Regions from separate parts of the Streptomyces sp. NPDC048337 genome, predicted to be linked through region 2. Evidence: riboswitches for the same ligand, from Rfam matches in the RefSeq annotation. Region 2 holds a riboswitch; the other holds the start of a gene.

Region 1 (7,712 bases), on a different contig from region 2:
CAGGTCAAGGACGGAGGGTCGGCGTGAGGATCACGGGCGACGGTACGACCGGGGGCATCCCCGTACGGAGTGACGGTGGACCGTACCCGCTGCACGGCAGCGCGGCCGGTTCCGCGCGCCGTCAGCCGGAGTCGACGCCGGTCGGACCGGTGGGCGGTGACCCGGCGCCCGAGCAGATCGGCTACCGCGGGCCGACGGCGTGCGCCGCGGCCGGCATCACCTACCGGCAGCTCGACTACTGGGCGCGGACCGGGCTGGTGGAGCCCAGCGTGCGGCCCGCGTACGGTTCGGGTACCCAGCGGTTGTACAGCTTCCGGGACGTCGTCGTCCTCAAGATCGTCAAGCGCTTCCTGGACACCGGGGTGGCGCTGCAGAACATCCGCACCGCCGTGCAGCACCTGCGGGACCGCGGATTCTCCGACCTCGAGCGGATGACGCTGATGAGCGACGGCGCCACCGTGTACGAGTGCACCTCGCCGGACCAGGTCGTGAGCCTGCTCCAGGGCGGGCAGGGCGTCTTCGGCATCGCCGTGGGCGTGGTCTGGCGCGACGTCGAGAGCGCGCTGTCGCAGCTGCACGGGGAGCGCGTGGACACCGGCGAGACCCTGATCGGGCACAACCCGACCGACGAGCTGGCCGCCCGCCGGAACCGGGCCGTCTGACCCGCGGGCCGAAGATCACCCCGTTGTCAGTGGCGTAAGGCAGCATCGGGGTGTGAGAGCCGCGCCGACCATCCTGCATCTGGACATGGACGCCTTCTACGCCTCCGTAGAGCAGGCGTCGAAGCCCAGCCTGCGCGGCAAGGCCGTCATCGTCGGCGGGCTCGGGCCGCGCGGGGTCGTCGCCACCGCCTCGTACGAGGCCAGGCGCTTCGGGGTGCATTCGGCGATGCCGATGGCGCAGGCGCGGCGGCTCTGCCCGAACGGCGCGTATCTGATCCCCCGCTTCAGCCTCTACCGCGAGGTCAGCGACGTGGTGATGGCGCTGCTGCGGGAGCTGTCGCCGCTGGTGGAGCCCCTGAGCCTGGACGAGGCCTTCGTGGACCTGGAGGCGGGCGGGACCGCCTTCGACTCGGAGACGGCCCGGGCGACGGGGGAGCGGCTGCGGGCGGACATCCGGGCCGCCACGGGGCTCAGCGGGTCGGTGGGCCTGGCCGGGTCGAAGATGCTGGCCAAGGTGGCGTCCGAGGAGGCCAAGCCGGCCGGTCTGCTGCTGATCGAGCCGGGCACCGAGCGGGAGCTGCTGGCGCCCATGTCGGTGCGCACCCTGCCCGGCGTGGGGCCGGCCACGGGTGAGCACCTGCGCCGTGCCGGGATCCACACGGTGGGGGAGCTGGCGGAGGCCGGAGAGGACGAGCTGGTCCGCATGCTGGGGCGCTCGCACGGCGTGGGGCTGTACCGGATGGCGCTGGGGCTGGACGACCGGCCGGTGGTCGCGGAGCGGGACGCGAAATCGGTGTCGGTGGAGGACACCTTCGACGTGGACCTGCACGACCGGGTGCGGATCCGGGGCGAGGTGCAGCGGCTCGCCGACCGGTGCGTGCAGCGGCTGCGGGGGTCGGGGCATTCGGGCCGCACGATCGTGCTGAAGGTGCGGCGGTACGACTTCTCCACGCTGACGCGGTCGGAGACCCTGCGGGGGCCCACGGACGACCCGGCGGTGGTGCGGGAGGCCGCCGCGCGGCTGCTGGAGGGTGTGGACACCACGGGCGGGGTGCGGCTGCTGGGGGTGGGGGTGACCGGCCTGGCGGACTACACGCAGGAGGACCTGTTCGCCCAGTCGCTGGCCGCCGAGGCGGACGGGGACGGCGAGACGGCCGCCGCCGGGGCCGCCGGGGACGGCGCGGGGCCCGGGCCGGAGGGTTCGGAGCCGGGCGGTACGGCCGTCGCGGTGGGCGGGGGCTCAGAGGCCCGGACGGCCCCGGACCAGGCGCCGGCGCCGGGCACCGTGCCCGGGGCGCCCGGCGAGGCCGAGCCCGCTCCCGAGCGGCGGTGGCCGGCCGGGAGCGACGTACGGCATGCGGTGTACGGGCCCGGGTGGGTGCAGGGCAGCGGCGTCGGGCGGGTGACCGTACGGTTCGAGCAGCCCGGATCGCCGCCCGGCCGGGTGCGGACCTTCCGGGTGGACGACCCCGACCTCGAGCCGTCCGATCCGCTGCCGCTGGTGGGGGACGCGGGGGCGGACGCTCCCTACTAGGTGCTGTCGTCGCCCGCCAGGCGGCCGAAGTCGTGCTGGAAGTCGGTCGGGAGGGTCACGTCCAGGCCGTAGTGGTGGTACAGCTGCAGTTCCTGTTCGGGGGAGAGGTGACGGCCGACACCGAAGTCGGGGGCTTCCTTGATCAAGGAGCGGTCGAAGGGCACCCGAAGGGTGTCGCCCACCAGCTCGCTGGGCTCCAGCGGCACGAAGGCGTCCCGGCTGAACAGGCCCGTGCGCACGGCGGCCCATTCCGGGACGCCGGTGGCGTCGTCGAGGTAGACCTCGTCGACGGTGCCGATCTTGGTGCCGTTGCGGTCGAACGCCTTGCGGCCGATCAGGCTGCGCGGATCGATGTCGGTCTGCACGGTCCCTCCAAATGGTCGCAACTCCTCCGTAAGCACTACAGAAGTGCATATCGGGAAAGCAGGCCACTCGGGGAGTGCCCAGATCCTCGCTGGTAGGCTGGGTGATGGCTGTCGACCCTGTGCGGGAGAGTCCTCCGAGTGAGCGTGACGGAGGCGCCGAAGGAGCAAATCCTCCCCGGAATCTCTCAGGCATACGTACCGCACGGACGAGGCCACTCTGGAAAGCAGGGGCGGGTACCGGGCGCGCAGTGCCGGTTCCCCTCCTCACCGACGGTGAAAGCCGGACCGCACAGGCAACCCCTGTGGGGCCCGGTGAAACTCTCAGGTTGAGATGACAGAGGGGGAGGCCGTCCGGGTGCCCGCGCCGTGGTGCCCCTCGCAGGTCATACGACCAGGAGGCCTCCCAACATGACCGCCAACCGCATTCCGCTCTCCCAGCTGGAGCGAGGCATCCCCTTCGAGCAGCGCCACATCGGCCCGGATGCCGAGGCGCAGGCGAAGATGCTCGCCCATGTGGGCTACGGCTCCCTGGACGAGCTGACCGCCGCCGCGGTGCCGGATGTCATCAAGACCGCGGAAGCGCTGAACCTGCCCGAGGCGCGGACCGAGGCCGAGGTGCTGGCCGAGCTGCGCTCGCTCGCCGACCGCAACCAGGTCCTCACCTCGATGATCGGTCTCGGCTACTACGGCACCTTCACGCCGCCGGTGATCCTCCGCAACGTCATGGAGAACCCGGCCTGGTACACGGCCTACACCCCGTACCAGCCGGAGATCTCCCAGGGCCGCCTCGAGGCGCTGCTGAACTTCCAGACCCTGGTCGCCGACCTCACCGGGCTGCCGACCTCCGGTGCCTCGCTGCTCGACGAGGGCACCGCGGCCGCCGAAGCCATGTCGCTCGCCCGCCGCGTGGGCAAGGTCAAGGGGGGCGTGTTCCTGATCGACGCCGACGCCCTGCCGCAGACGATCGCCGTGATCGAGACCCGCGCCGAGCCGACCGGTGTCGAGGTCGTCGTCGCCGACCTGAGCGAGGGCATCCCGGCCGAGATCGCCGAGCGCGGCGTCTTCGGCGTCCTGATCCAGTACCCGGGCGCCTCCGGTGCCGTACGGGAGATCAAGCCGCTCATCGACCAGGCGCACGAGCTCGGTGCCATCGTCACCGTCTCGGCGGACCTGCTCGCCCTGACCCTGCTGACCTCCCCGGGCGAGCTGGGCGCGGACATCGCGGTGGGCACCACGCAGCGCTTCGGCGTCCCGATGGGCTTCGGCGGACCGCACGCCGGTTACATGGCCGTCCAGGCCAAGCACGCCCGCTCGCTGCCGGGCCGCCTCGTCGGCGTCTCCGTGGACGCGGACGGCAACAAGGCGTACCGCCTGGCGCTGCAGACCCGCGAGCAGCACATCCGCCGCGAGAAGGCCACCAGCAACATCTGTACCGCGCAGGTGCTGCTGGCCGTCATGGCCGCCATGTACGCCGTCTACCACGGCCCCGACGGCCTGCGGACGATCGCCCGCCGGACCCACCGCTACGCGGCCCTGCTCGCCGCGGGCCTGAAGGCCGGTGGCGTGGAGATCGCGCACGGCTCGTACTTCGACACGATCACGGCCCGCGTGCCGGGCCGTGCGGCCGAGGTCGTGGCCGCCGCCCGTGAGGGCGGGGTCAACCTGTACCAGGCCGACGCGGACCACGTCTCCGTCTCCTGCGACGAGACCACGCTGCGCGCCGACATCGAGGCCGTCTGGGCCGCCTTCGGGGTCACCGCGGACATCGAGGCGCTCGACGAGACCACGGCCGACACCCTGCCCGAGGGCCTGCTGCGCTCGGACGCGTACCTGACCCACCCGGTCTTCCACCAGCACCGCTCCGAGACCGCGATGCTGCGCTACCTGCGCAAGCTCTCGGACAAGGACTACGCGCTGGACCGCGGCATGATCCCGCTGGGCTCCTGCACCATGAAGCTCAACGCGACCACCGAGATGGAGCCGGTGACCTGGCCCGAATTCGGCCAGCTGCACCCCTTCGCCCCGGTGGCGCAGGCCGAGGGCTACCTCACGCTCATCAACGAGCTGGAGGAACGTCTCTGCGAGGTCACCGGCTACGACAAGGTCTCCATCCAGCCCAACGCCGGGTCCCAGGGTGAGCTGGCCGGTCTGCTGGCCGTACGCGCCTACCACCGCGCCAACGGCGACGAGCAGCGCACCGTCTGCCTCATCCCGTCCTCCGCGCACGGCACCAACGCCGCCAGCGCCGTGATGGCCGGCATGAAGGTCGTCGTCGTCAAGACCGCCGACGACGGCGAGGTGGACGCGGCCGACCTGCGCGCCAAGATCGAGCAGTACCGCGACGAGCTCGCCGTGCTGATGATCACCTACCCGTCGACGCACGGTGTGTTCGAGGAGCACGTCGCCGACATCTGCGCCCAGGTGCACGACGCCGGCGGCCAGGTCTACGTGGACGGCGCCAACCTCAACGCCCTGGTGGGCCTGGCCAAGCCGGGTCACTTCGGCGGCGACGTCTCGCACCTGAACCTGCACAAGACCTTCTGCATCCCGCACGGCGGCGGCGGCCCGGGCGTCGGCCCGGTCGGTGTCCGGGCGCACCTGGCCCCGTACCTGCCGAACCACCCGCTCCAGCCGACGGCAGGTCCGCAGACGGGCGTCGGCCCGATCTCGGCCGCTCCGTGGGGCTCGGCGGGCATCCTGCCGATCTCCTGGTCGTACGTGCGCCTCATGGGCGGCGAGGGCCTCAAGCGCGCCACCCAGGTCGCGGTGCTCGGAGCCAACTACATCGCCAAGCGCCTGGAGCCGCACTACCCGGTGCTCTACACCGGCCCGGGCAACCTGGTCGCGCACGAGTGCATCATCGACCTGCGTCCGCTGTCGAAGGCGACGGGCGTGAGCGTGGACGACATCGCCAAGCGTCTGATCGACTACGGCTTCCACGCCCCGACCATGTCCTTCCCGGTCGCCGGCACGCTGATGATCGAGCCGACGGAGTCCGAGGACCTCGCCGAGATCGACCGGTTCTGCGACGCGATGATCGCCATCCGCGCCGAGATCGAGAAGGTCGCCTCGGGCGAGTGGCCGCTGGAGGACAACCCGCTGGCTAACTCCCCGCACACCGCGGCGGCGCTGGGCGGCGGCGTGTGGAACCACCCGTACACCCGCGACGAGGCCGTCTTCCCGGGCGGGGTCACGGCCGCCGAGAAGTACTGGCCGCCGGTGCGCCGCATCGACGGCGCCTTCGGTGACCGCAACCTGGTGTGCTCCTGCCCGCCGCTGGACGAGTACGACAACTGATCTGACGGCATGAGCGAGGGGCCGGTCCGGGAGGTTCTCCCGGACCGGCCCCTTCGTCGTTCTCGTCGTTCTCGTTGCTTCCGTCGGCTAGGCCGCCGCGAGCGGGCGGTGCGGTGCGATGATCTGGCCGTCGGGCAGCAGCTCACCGGTGTCCTCGAAGAGCAGGACGCCATTGCACAGCAGGCTCCAGCCCTGTTCCGGGTGGTTGGCCACGGGGAGCGCGGCCTCCCGGTCGGCGGAGTCGGCTGACGGGCAGGCTGGCTGGTGCTGGCACATGGATGCGTTCTTTCGCTGCGGTGTGGTCTGCGTGCTACGGCTCGATACGTGGTTCATGGCCGTCCCCCTGGGTCATCCCCGCACCCGCGGGGAGCTTGTCATCAGTCTTCCCCCACGACAGCCGCTTCGCAGGCATTTCCCGCCAGCTGTCCTCATAGATTGATGACGCATCACCCGTGCGGGCGGTTCAGGCCAACTCCCCTGTCATTTCGGATGGTTCACCACTGGTCCGAGCGGACTAGGCCGAATGGGCAGACCGGGTCACCGGCCAGGTCAGGCGGCCGGAGCGGCGAGCGAGGGCGGGAGTGGTGCCGTCGCGGGGGTGAGCCGGTGGGTCATGACGGGCAGCAGTTCGGAGACGGGATGCGGCCGGTACGCTGCGATGCCCGGCGGGGCCGGGGCCAGCGGCACCAGCAGGTCCTCGCCGGCGGGCAGGCCGGCCGAGGCGTCGGCACCGACCGCCCCGTGCAGCCACAGGGTCAGCATGTACAGCTCCGGTACGGACAGCAGCCGGGGCTGGTAGCTCGTGCCGAGCGATTCCGCCTGGCGCAGGGCGCGTTCGGTGGCGGCGACGTAGGGGCCCTCGAAGAAATGGGAGAAGGCCCAGCCGTCCGGTGTCAGCCGGGTGTCGGCGGCCGCGACGTAGCGGTCGCCGCTGCGGATCAGGAACCTCCAGCCCGTCAGCCTCGTACGGGGCGGCCTGCCGCCGGCCGCCAGGCTCGACATGTTCAGCCGGTCGAGGACGTGCACCGGGAGCGGGAGTTCGGCGGTCATCGGACCCTGGAGCGCGCGCAGGGCCGGGGTGTGCGCCTCATGGACGGCGGTGGGGGAACCGAGTGCCGCGAGGACGCAGCGCAGGGCGGGCGCGGGAGCCGGAGGGACATGCAGCGGCATGGTGGGTCGCCTCTCACTTGGGAGACCGGTGGAACGGGGGCAGGTGCGGACGGCGCTGTCGCATTCTGGGGCCAGAGGGGGGCTGAGGGGCAATGGCCGCGCGCCAACTCTCTGCCTCGTTTGCGGAGTTTATACGACATGTGTTCACGCAGTGTTTCGGCTAGCTGTCCCGCCTATTGCCGACAAGGCGCTTACCGGTCCCGCTGACATGGCATTCATGCCGGATGTGCGCGGACATGCCGCGCTGACCTCGGAGGTTACCGGAAGGGGGCTCGGCTGGAAAGCATCGGTTATTCGGAAGGGGCAAAGTCGAGGGGGAATGTGCGGGCCGGGAGTTGCCAGGTGAATGTGCCGAAGCTCCCTCGGCCGGACCGGCGCGCGCTCCTCGCCACTCGCGCCCCCACCGGCGTTATGGATCACGCTGCCTGGGCATCATCGACCGTACACGCGCGCCTGGGTGCCCCGGGCCAGGCCCACTCGAGGAGGGACGCTTCGATGGGGGAGAAGGTCGTGGCGGGCGGATTCGACCTGTCCGATCGGCAGCGGTATCGAAGGAAGCTTCACGAGTGCCTGGAGGGACTGGAGCGACTTCTGGCGGAGAAGAGGTTCGATCGCCCGAAGAACATGATGGGACTGGAGATCGAGCTGAATCTCGCGGGTGCCGACGGTTTGCCGAGAATGGTG
Region 2 (7,712 bases):
GCGCTTGTCCATGTCGTCCGCGTTCGCCATGAACGTGACCGAGATGGTGTCCGGGAGCGCCTTGCGGATCGTGTCCGACTCGGGCTTCCAGTTCTCGTTGCGCGAGAGCTTCATGCTTTTGTTGGGCTCGTACGAGTCGATCTTGTACGGGCCGTTGGAGAAGGGCTTCAGGCCGTACTTGGCCGCGGTGTCCTTCTCCTGCTTGACCGGGCTCGCCGCCGGCATGGCCAGCATCTGCTCGAAGTCACCGTTGGGCTGCGGGAGCTTGAAGATGATGGTCTTCGCGTCCGGGGTCTCGATCGCCTTGAGGCCGAGCTTGTCCGGGGCGGTGTCCTTGTACGGGCCCGGGTACTCGGTCTTCGGGTCCAGGACCTGCATCAGGTAGACCGGGCCGCCGGAGATGACGTCCTGGGCCCAGGTGCGCTCGATGCCGTACTTCACGTCCTGGGCGGTGACGGGGGTGCCGTCCTCCCAGGTCACGTTGTCCTTGAGGGTGTACTTGTACGTCTTGCCGCCATCGCTGATCTCGGCCTTGGCGGTGGCGAGGTCGGGCACCAGGTCGGTGCTCTGCTCACCCGGGGCAGCCTTGTAGCTCACCAGCTGCCGGGTGTAGTAGCGCTGGAAGTCCCACACGAAGCCGTAGTAGCCGCGCTGCGGGTCCCACGAGTCGGCCTCCTGGGTGCCGACGAACTTGAGCTCGCCGCCCTTCTTGTCCGACGCGTTGGCGACCTTGCCTATGCCGGCGTTGAAGCCGCCCGAGGCGCCCGCCTTCTCGTCCTTCTTGTCGTTGCCGCCACAGGCGGTCGCGGTCAGCATGGCCGCGAGCACGACGGCGGTGCCGGCGGCCAGTCTGCGCTTCGACGTGCGATGGGTAGTCACGATGCTCGCAACCCTCCGTTGTAGTACCGGTGTTCCGGTGTGCTTACGGCTCGAAGCCGGTTCCTGGTGTGCCCTGCGATGGCTAGCGGGAGCCCTTCGGGTCGAGGGCGTCACGGACGCCGTCGCCGAAGAGGTTGAAGGCCAGCACGGTGATGAAGATCGCTACGCCGGGGAAGATCATGAACAGCGGATCGTCCTCGTAGGTCCGCACGGCCGTGGAGAGGGTCTCTCCCCAGGACGGCGTGGGCGGCTTGACGCCGACTCCGAGGAAGCTCAGGGCGGCCTCGGTCAGCACGTTGGTGGGGATCATCAGCGTCGAGTAGACGGTGATGGGCGCCACCAGATTCGGGAGCAGTTCGCGGAAGAGGATGTACATGCGGCCCGCGCCGAGGCTGCGCGCGGCTTCGACGTACTCGCGCTCGCGCAGCGACAGGGTCTGCCCGCGGACGATGCGGCCGATGTACGGCCAGCCGAAGAAGCCGATCACCAGCACCAGTACGGCGATGCGCAGGCCCGATCCCTCGAAACCCCACAGCTTGCTGGGGATGACGGAGATCAGCGCGATGATGAACAGCAGCTGCGGGAAGGCCAGCAGCAGGTCCATGACGCGGCTGATGGCGGCGTCGATCCAGCCTCCGAAGTAGCCGGCGATGATGCCGAAGAAGGTGCCCAGCGAGACCGCGACGAAGGCGGACAGGAAGGCCACCAGGAGCGAGATCCGGGCGCCGTAGACGATCCGGCTGAAGACGTCGCGGCCGTTGACCGGCTCGATGCCCAGCAGGAAGTCGCCGCTCATGCCGCCCCAGTCGCCGGCCGGCAGGCCGAGGAGCGGGTCCAGCAGGTCCTCGTGCAGCTCCTCCGGCGGGTGGCCGAAGGCCTTGACGATCAGCGGCGCGAAGATCGCGACGAGGATCAGGAGGAGCACGACGACACCGCCGGCCAGGGCGACCTTGTCACGCTTGAGGCGCAGCCAGGCGATCTGCCACGGCGAGCGGCCCTCGATCGCCTTCTGCGGAGCGTCGGGGGCGGCCACGGCCGCGGGCTCGGCCTCGCTGGTGTCGTGCAGTGGTGCCGTCATCGTGGTGGGGACCCCTCTCGGCCGACGGTGGCCGGCCCATGCCCGCCGCTGTGGCGGCTTTGGTTCTTTCGGCGTCGCTGATGGTGCGATTGGCGCGAAATGCGCCTGAAGTGCACGTGAAGAGCTGGTGCTTGCGGGATTGACCGGCCTTCGGTGGGGGGAGTCTTCAACGGCCTCTCAATCGCCCGCCAGACCTGCCGGTGATGTGATGCGCAACCGTGATCTGCGTCTACACCTTCCGTTATCCGAACCGCGCGCTCTGGTGAGCGGTGAAACAGTGCCCCTTCGGCCCGGAACGGACATCCGGCCCAACTGCCATTTCAGGCACGGTTCTTGGGTGGATTCGGCGGATATGCCGAAGGCCGCACCGGTGGGTCCGGTGCGGCCTTCGAGATGAATGTCTCAGTATGCGGATATGCCCGCAGGAGCTGCTCAGTAGGCGGGAGCCTGGCCCTCGCGGTCGTAGAAGGGGCGGGTCTGCGCGCGCAGCCACATCGCCACCGGGTCGTGCTCGTCCGCCAGGGCGACCGTGCACACGGGAACGCCCTCGGGGACCGCGCCGACCGACTGCCGCATCATCTCCCGTACGGATTCCAGCGCCGGCGCGGAGGCGTCGTAGAGGTCGAGCCCGACGGCGAGGTACGGGGAGCCGAGCGCGGGCTGCACCCAGGCGCGGCGCAGCGACCGGACGGCCGGGGTGCGGTGGGCGTGCTGGGTCAGCAGCCCGTAGAACTGCGGGAGCTCGATGGCGGGCTCGGAGAGCCGCAGCGGTCCGGCCGGCATCCGGTCCAGGCCGGTCGCGATCCGGCGCAGGTCCGCCCAGGGGATGCCGAGGCCGCCGCCCTGGGCGTGCGGGTTCAGCCACAGGCCCCAGCGGTCGGGGTAGAGCGCGCGGGCGATGTCCCGCCCGGTGACGACCTCGTAGCCGCGGTTCCAGCCGCTGGCGGCCAGTTCCTGCGGGGAGGTCACGCAGGGCGCGTACCCGAGGCCCTCGACCTCCATGCCGCCGTACTGGGCGTCCGGTGAGCCCGACTGCCCCTGCCAGAGCAGCATCCACAGGCGGCCCTCGCCGAGGGCGTGCAGAAGCGACTCGTATCCCTCATAGCGCCCCGGAGTCACCTGGCGCAGCATGTGCTCGACCTGCCCGGCCGCGGCCGTGCCTGACGCACTCACCCGGTACCCCTCTTCGTCTTCGTCCGCCCGTCGTCCACACGTCCCGTCCAGCTTAAGCGGCGCTACGGGAGGTAGAAGGGGCGTACGCGCTCACGAATCCAGTCCGTGACCGGGTCCTCGGCGGCGTCCAGGAGGATCAACTGCACCGGCCACGGCGCCGGTACGCGGGCCAGGGCGCGGCCGAGCGCGTCCATCGGGGCGTTTCGCATCTCGGGCTCCCATCCCAGCAGGCGGACAGCGACGAACAGTTCCGGCGCCCCTCCCTCGACGCTGGCGAGGCAGCGGTGGGCGGCGGCGACCACGCCGGTGGAGCGGAACTCCTCGGCGGCGGCGGCCAGGAAGTCCACCGGGTCTTCCTGCCAGTCGGGCTCGTAGAGCCGCACGCGGCCGCCGGTGGTCGGGCCGTCGAGGGGGGTCCGACCGGTGCGGCACAGCTCCGCCACGGCGGGCGGGGGGAGCGGGAGGCCGACGGCGCCCTCGGGGTTGAGCGCGATGCCGAGCTGCGGGGGCAGGCCGCGGGCGAACTCGACGGCGGGTGCCACCGCGAAGTCCATGCCGGGGCCGACGCAGGCGTGGAACTGGGCCTCGGAGCTGTACACCGGGACGTACGCCGCGCCGCCGATCTCCATGGTGGGCAGGGTCAGGCCCTCGGTGCCGCCCTGCTCGGGGGAGCCGCCGGCGGGCAGGGGCACCCACAGCCGGCTCCGCCCGAGGACCTCGAGGATCCGCCCGCCGGCGTCCGGCTGCCCGAGCGCCGCCCCGAGCACCTGCTCCAGCTCATTCCCCGGCCAGCCGCCGCTGTGCATGTGCCCCTGCCTTCGCTTCCCGCCGATGTAGGTGGAGAGGCTATCGGCCCGGGTGCGGCGCCACTTCCTGGGGCTCCGCCCCAGACCCCGCGCCTCAAACGCCGGCGAGGCTGGGTTTTGCCCGCCTGAGTGCACAGGTGCGGCCAATAGACCGGGGCTCGGCCCCACGCCCAGCGGACGGCAGCAGCCACATCCAGCCTCGCCGGCGTTTGAGGCGCGTCGTCTGGGGCGGAGCCCCCGGCAACGGCGCTCAAACGTGGAACGCGATGTGCGTCACCGCGGCCGCCGAGCGGCGGTCCAGGAGGGTGGCCGAGGCGCAGCCGGCCGGGGGGCGGCCCGATTCCGCGTCGCGCAGGAGGCGGGCCACCGCGCCCCGGTGGCGGGCGAAGGCGTAGGAGGAGACCCGGCGGCCCCGCGCCGCCTGGCCGGACAGGGCCTCCTCGGGGCTGGTGTCCAGGAGGAGCAGGTGCAGCGCACGGCCCCGGCGGCGCGCGGCCGCCGCGAGCAGGCTCCGCACCCAGGTCTGCGTACCGCAGTCGTGGACGACGACCGAGGCGCCGGAGCGCAGGGTGCGCCACAGCCCCCAGTAGTGGGCGGCGCGGACCAGCGGGCGGTAGACGGCGTACGGCAGCGCCCCCGGCATCCGGCGCTCCCAGCGCTCGCGCGTGTCCTGGGAGTCGATCGCCCCGCCCTCGGCCGCCGCCCGCTTGATCAGCGTGCTCTTGCCGCCGCCCGGCAGCCCGGACACCACCACGATGTCCCCCGCGGCGAAGCCCAGCCGCCGCGGGCCACGCACGCCGGGCCCGCGCAGGTCGCGGACCGGACCGGCCGGCCCACGGCGGCCCCGCGCGCCGGCGGCGGCCGCGGCCGCACCCGCGCCGCTCCGCTGCACCGGCACCGCGTCCACGGTCCCCGGCGTTGTCGCCACCACTCCGAATCTCCGCACAGTGTTCGCCTCCCCCGAATCGGGTCCCAAGGACCCTTGCCCACTGAGTGTAAAGAGACGGTAATCCGGGGGCCCCGGTTCCGGTCTGCCCGCTCGAGATCCGCACGAACCTTCGGACCCCCACCCCCGATCACCGCGGTGGCGTGCAATGATGTGCGCCATCTGGACCAACTGCATACCGGCCGCTTGAATCCGCGCGGGAGAGTCCCGGCACGCCGCAAGGCCGTGCTCGGGCGCCGAAGGAGCAAGAACCTCCCTTGAATCTCTCAGGCCCCGTACCGCGTGGATGAGGCAGATCTGAAAAGCGAGCTCTGCGACGTGCAACAGCTCCACCCAAGGTGCAAGCCGGGGACCCCTGTCTGATCGGGGGCACTCTCGGCGAACCTCTCAGGTTCCGATGACAGATGGGGAGGACCCTCCTCGTCATGTCATGCCCTGGGACCCGGGAGCCACACCCATGAGCACTGCCCCCCGTCTGACCGCCCTCGATGCGGTGCACCGTTCGCTCGGTGCGACCATGACCGACTTCGCGGGCTGGGACATGCCGCTGCGGTACGCGAGCGAGCGCGACGAGCACAACGCCGTACGCACCAAGGCCGGCCTCTTCGACCTTTCCCACATGGGCGAGATCACCCTGACCGGCCCGGAGGCCGTCAAGGCCCTGGACTACGCGCTGGTCGGCAACATCTCCACCGTCGGCGTCGGCCGGGCCCGGTACACGCACATCTGCCAGGAGGACGGCGGGATCGTCGACGACCTGATCGTCTACCGCCTGGGCGAGACCGAGTACATGGTCGTCGCCAACGCCTCCAACGCCCAGGTGGTCCTCGACGCCCTCACCGAGCGCGCCGCCGGCTTCGACACCGAGGTCCGCGACGACCGCGACGCGTACGCGCTGATCGCCGTCCAGGGCCCCGAGTCCCCCGGCATCCTCGCCTCCCTCACCGACGCCGACCTGGACGGCCTCAAGTACTACGCGGGTCTGCCGGGCACCGTCGCGGGCGTGCCCGCGCTGATCGCCCGTACCGGCTACACGGGCGAGGACGGCTTCGAGCTGTTCGTCTCCCCCGAGCACGCCGTGGAGCTGTGGCAGGCGCTGACCAAGGCCGGCGAGGGCGTGGGCCTGGTCCCGGCCGGCCTGTCCTGCCGCGACACCCTGCGCCTGGAAGCGGGCATGCCGCTGTACGGGCACGAGCTGAGCACCTCCCTCACGCCCTTCGACGCCGGTCTGGGCCGGGTCGTGAAGTTCGAGAAGGAGGGCGACTTCATCGGCCGCGCCGCCCTGGAGGCGGCCGCCGAGCGCGCCGCGGGCAACCCGCCGCGCAAGCTGGTCGGCCTGGTCGCCGAGGGCCGCCGCGTCCCGCGCGCCGGCTTCCCGGTCGTCGCCGACGGCCAGGTCATCGGCGAGGTCACCTCCGGCGCCCCGTCCCCGACGCTGGGCAAGCCGATCGCGATGGCGTACGTGGACGCGGCGCACGCCGCGCCCGGCACCTCCGGCGTCGGCGTCGACATTCGCGGTACGCATGAGCCGTACGAGGTCGTGGCCCTGCCGTTCTACAAGCGGCAGAAGTAATCCTCGTACCGCGCTCGAACCGTCTCAGCCCGCAAGACCCCTGTTCGTATCCACTCCCCCGCATCCAGGAGAATCAGGCCATGAGCAACCCCCAGCAGCTGCGTTACAGCAAGGAGCACGAGTGGCTGTCGGACGCCGAGGGCGGCGTCGCGACGGTCGGCATCACGGAGTTCGCGGCCAACGCGCTCGGTGACGTCGTCTACGCCCAGCTCCCCGAGGTAGGCGACACGGTGACCGCGGGCGAGACCTGCGGCGAGCTGGAGTCGACCAAGTCGGTCAGCGACCTGTACTCCCCCGTCACCGGTGAGGTCGTCGAGTCCAACCAGGACGTCGTGGACGACCCGTCGCTGGTGAACACCGCCCCGTTCGAGGGCGGCTGGCTGTTCAAGGTGCGCGTCGCGGAGGAGCCGGCCGACCTGCTCTCCGCCGAGGAGTACGCCAAGCTCACCCACTCCGACAACTGACCCAGGGACTCCTGATGTCTGTGCTGAACACCCCTCTCCACGAGCTCGACCCGGACGTCGCCGCCGCCGTCGACGCCGAACTCGTGCGCCAGCAGTCGACCCTGGAAATGATCGCGTCGGAGAACTTCGCTCCGGTCGCCGTCATGGAGGCCCAGGGTTCGGTCCTGACCAACAAGTACGCCGAGGGCTACCCCGGCCGTCGCTACTACGGCGGCTGTGAGCACGTCGACGTGGTCGAGCAGATCGCGATCGACCGCATCAAGGCGCTGTTCGGCGCCGAGGCCGCGAACGTGCAGCCGCACTCGGGCGCGCAGGCCAACGCCGCCGCGATGTTCGCGCTGCTGAAGCCGGGCGACACGATCATGGGCCTGAACCTGGCCCACGGCGGTCACCTGACCCACGGCATGAAGATCAACTTCTCCGGCAAGCTCTACAACGTGGTCCCGTACCACGTCGACGAGTCGGGCCAGGTGGACATGGCCGAGGTCGAGCGCCTCGCCAAGGAGTCCAAGCCGCAGCTGATCGTCGCCGGCTGGTCCGCCTACCCGCGCCAGCTGGACTTCGCCGCCTTCCGCCGGATCGCGGACGAGGTCGGCGCGTACCTGATGGTCGACATGGCGCACTTCGCCGGCCTGGTCGCCGCGGGTCTGCACCCCAACCCGGTGCCGCACGCCCACGTCGTCACCACCACCACGCACAAGACCCTCGGCGGTCCGCGCGGCGGTGTCATCCTGTCGACGCAGGAGCTGGCCAAGAAGATCAACTCCGCGGTCTTCCCGGGCCAGCAGGGCGG

The links. Region 2 has a riboswitch for glycine ahead of gcvT (glycine cleavage system aminomethyltransferase GcvT). Riboswitches for the same ligand answer to the same signal wherever they lie in the genome.
Region 1: it holds a riboswitch for glycine, as region 2 does, so the genes downstream of both, gcvP (aminomethyl-transferring glycine dehydrogenase) here and gcvT (glycine cleavage system aminomethyltransferase GcvT) in region 2, are expected to answer to the same signal.

What each region holds. Positions count from the first base shown of each region.
Region 1 is NZ_JBICYR010000002.1:8,250-15,961, forward strand. Features, by position in the region: gene ACGFYU_RS03115 (MerR family transcriptional regulator) at 24-662, shown strand; gene ACGFYU_RS03120 (DNA polymerase IV) at 715-2,196, shown strand; gene ACGFYU_RS03125 (PRC-barrel domain-containing protein) at 2,193-2,561, opposite strand; glycine riboswitch at 2,674-2,772, shown strand; gene gcvP (aminomethyl-transferring glycine dehydrogenase) at 2,970-5,858, shown strand; gene ACGFYU_RS03135 (DUF5999 family protein) at 5,946-6,134, opposite strand; gene ACGFYU_RS03140 (hypothetical protein) at 6,408-7,028, opposite strand; gene ACGFYU_RS03145 (glutamate-cysteine ligase family protein) at 7,524-7,712, shown strand, end outside.
Region 2 is NZ_JBICYR010000016.1:74,977-82,688, forward strand. Features, by position in the region: gene ACGFYU_RS24390 (ABC transporter substrate-binding protein) at 1-879, opposite strand, end outside; gene ACGFYU_RS24395 (ABC transporter permease) at 962-1,957, opposite strand; gene ACGFYU_RS24400 (enhanced serine sensitivity protein SseB C-terminal domain-containing protein) at 2,390-3,130, opposite strand; gene ACGFYU_RS24405 (enhanced serine sensitivity protein SseB) at 3,193-3,936, opposite strand; gene ACGFYU_RS24410 (AAA family ATPase) at 4,187-4,864, opposite strand; glycine riboswitch at 5,070-5,173, shown strand; gene gcvT (glycine cleavage system aminomethyltransferase GcvT) at 5,340-6,455, shown strand; gene gcvH (glycine cleavage system protein GcvH) at 6,536-6,919, shown strand; gene glyA (serine hydroxymethyltransferase) at 6,934-7,712, shown strand, end outside.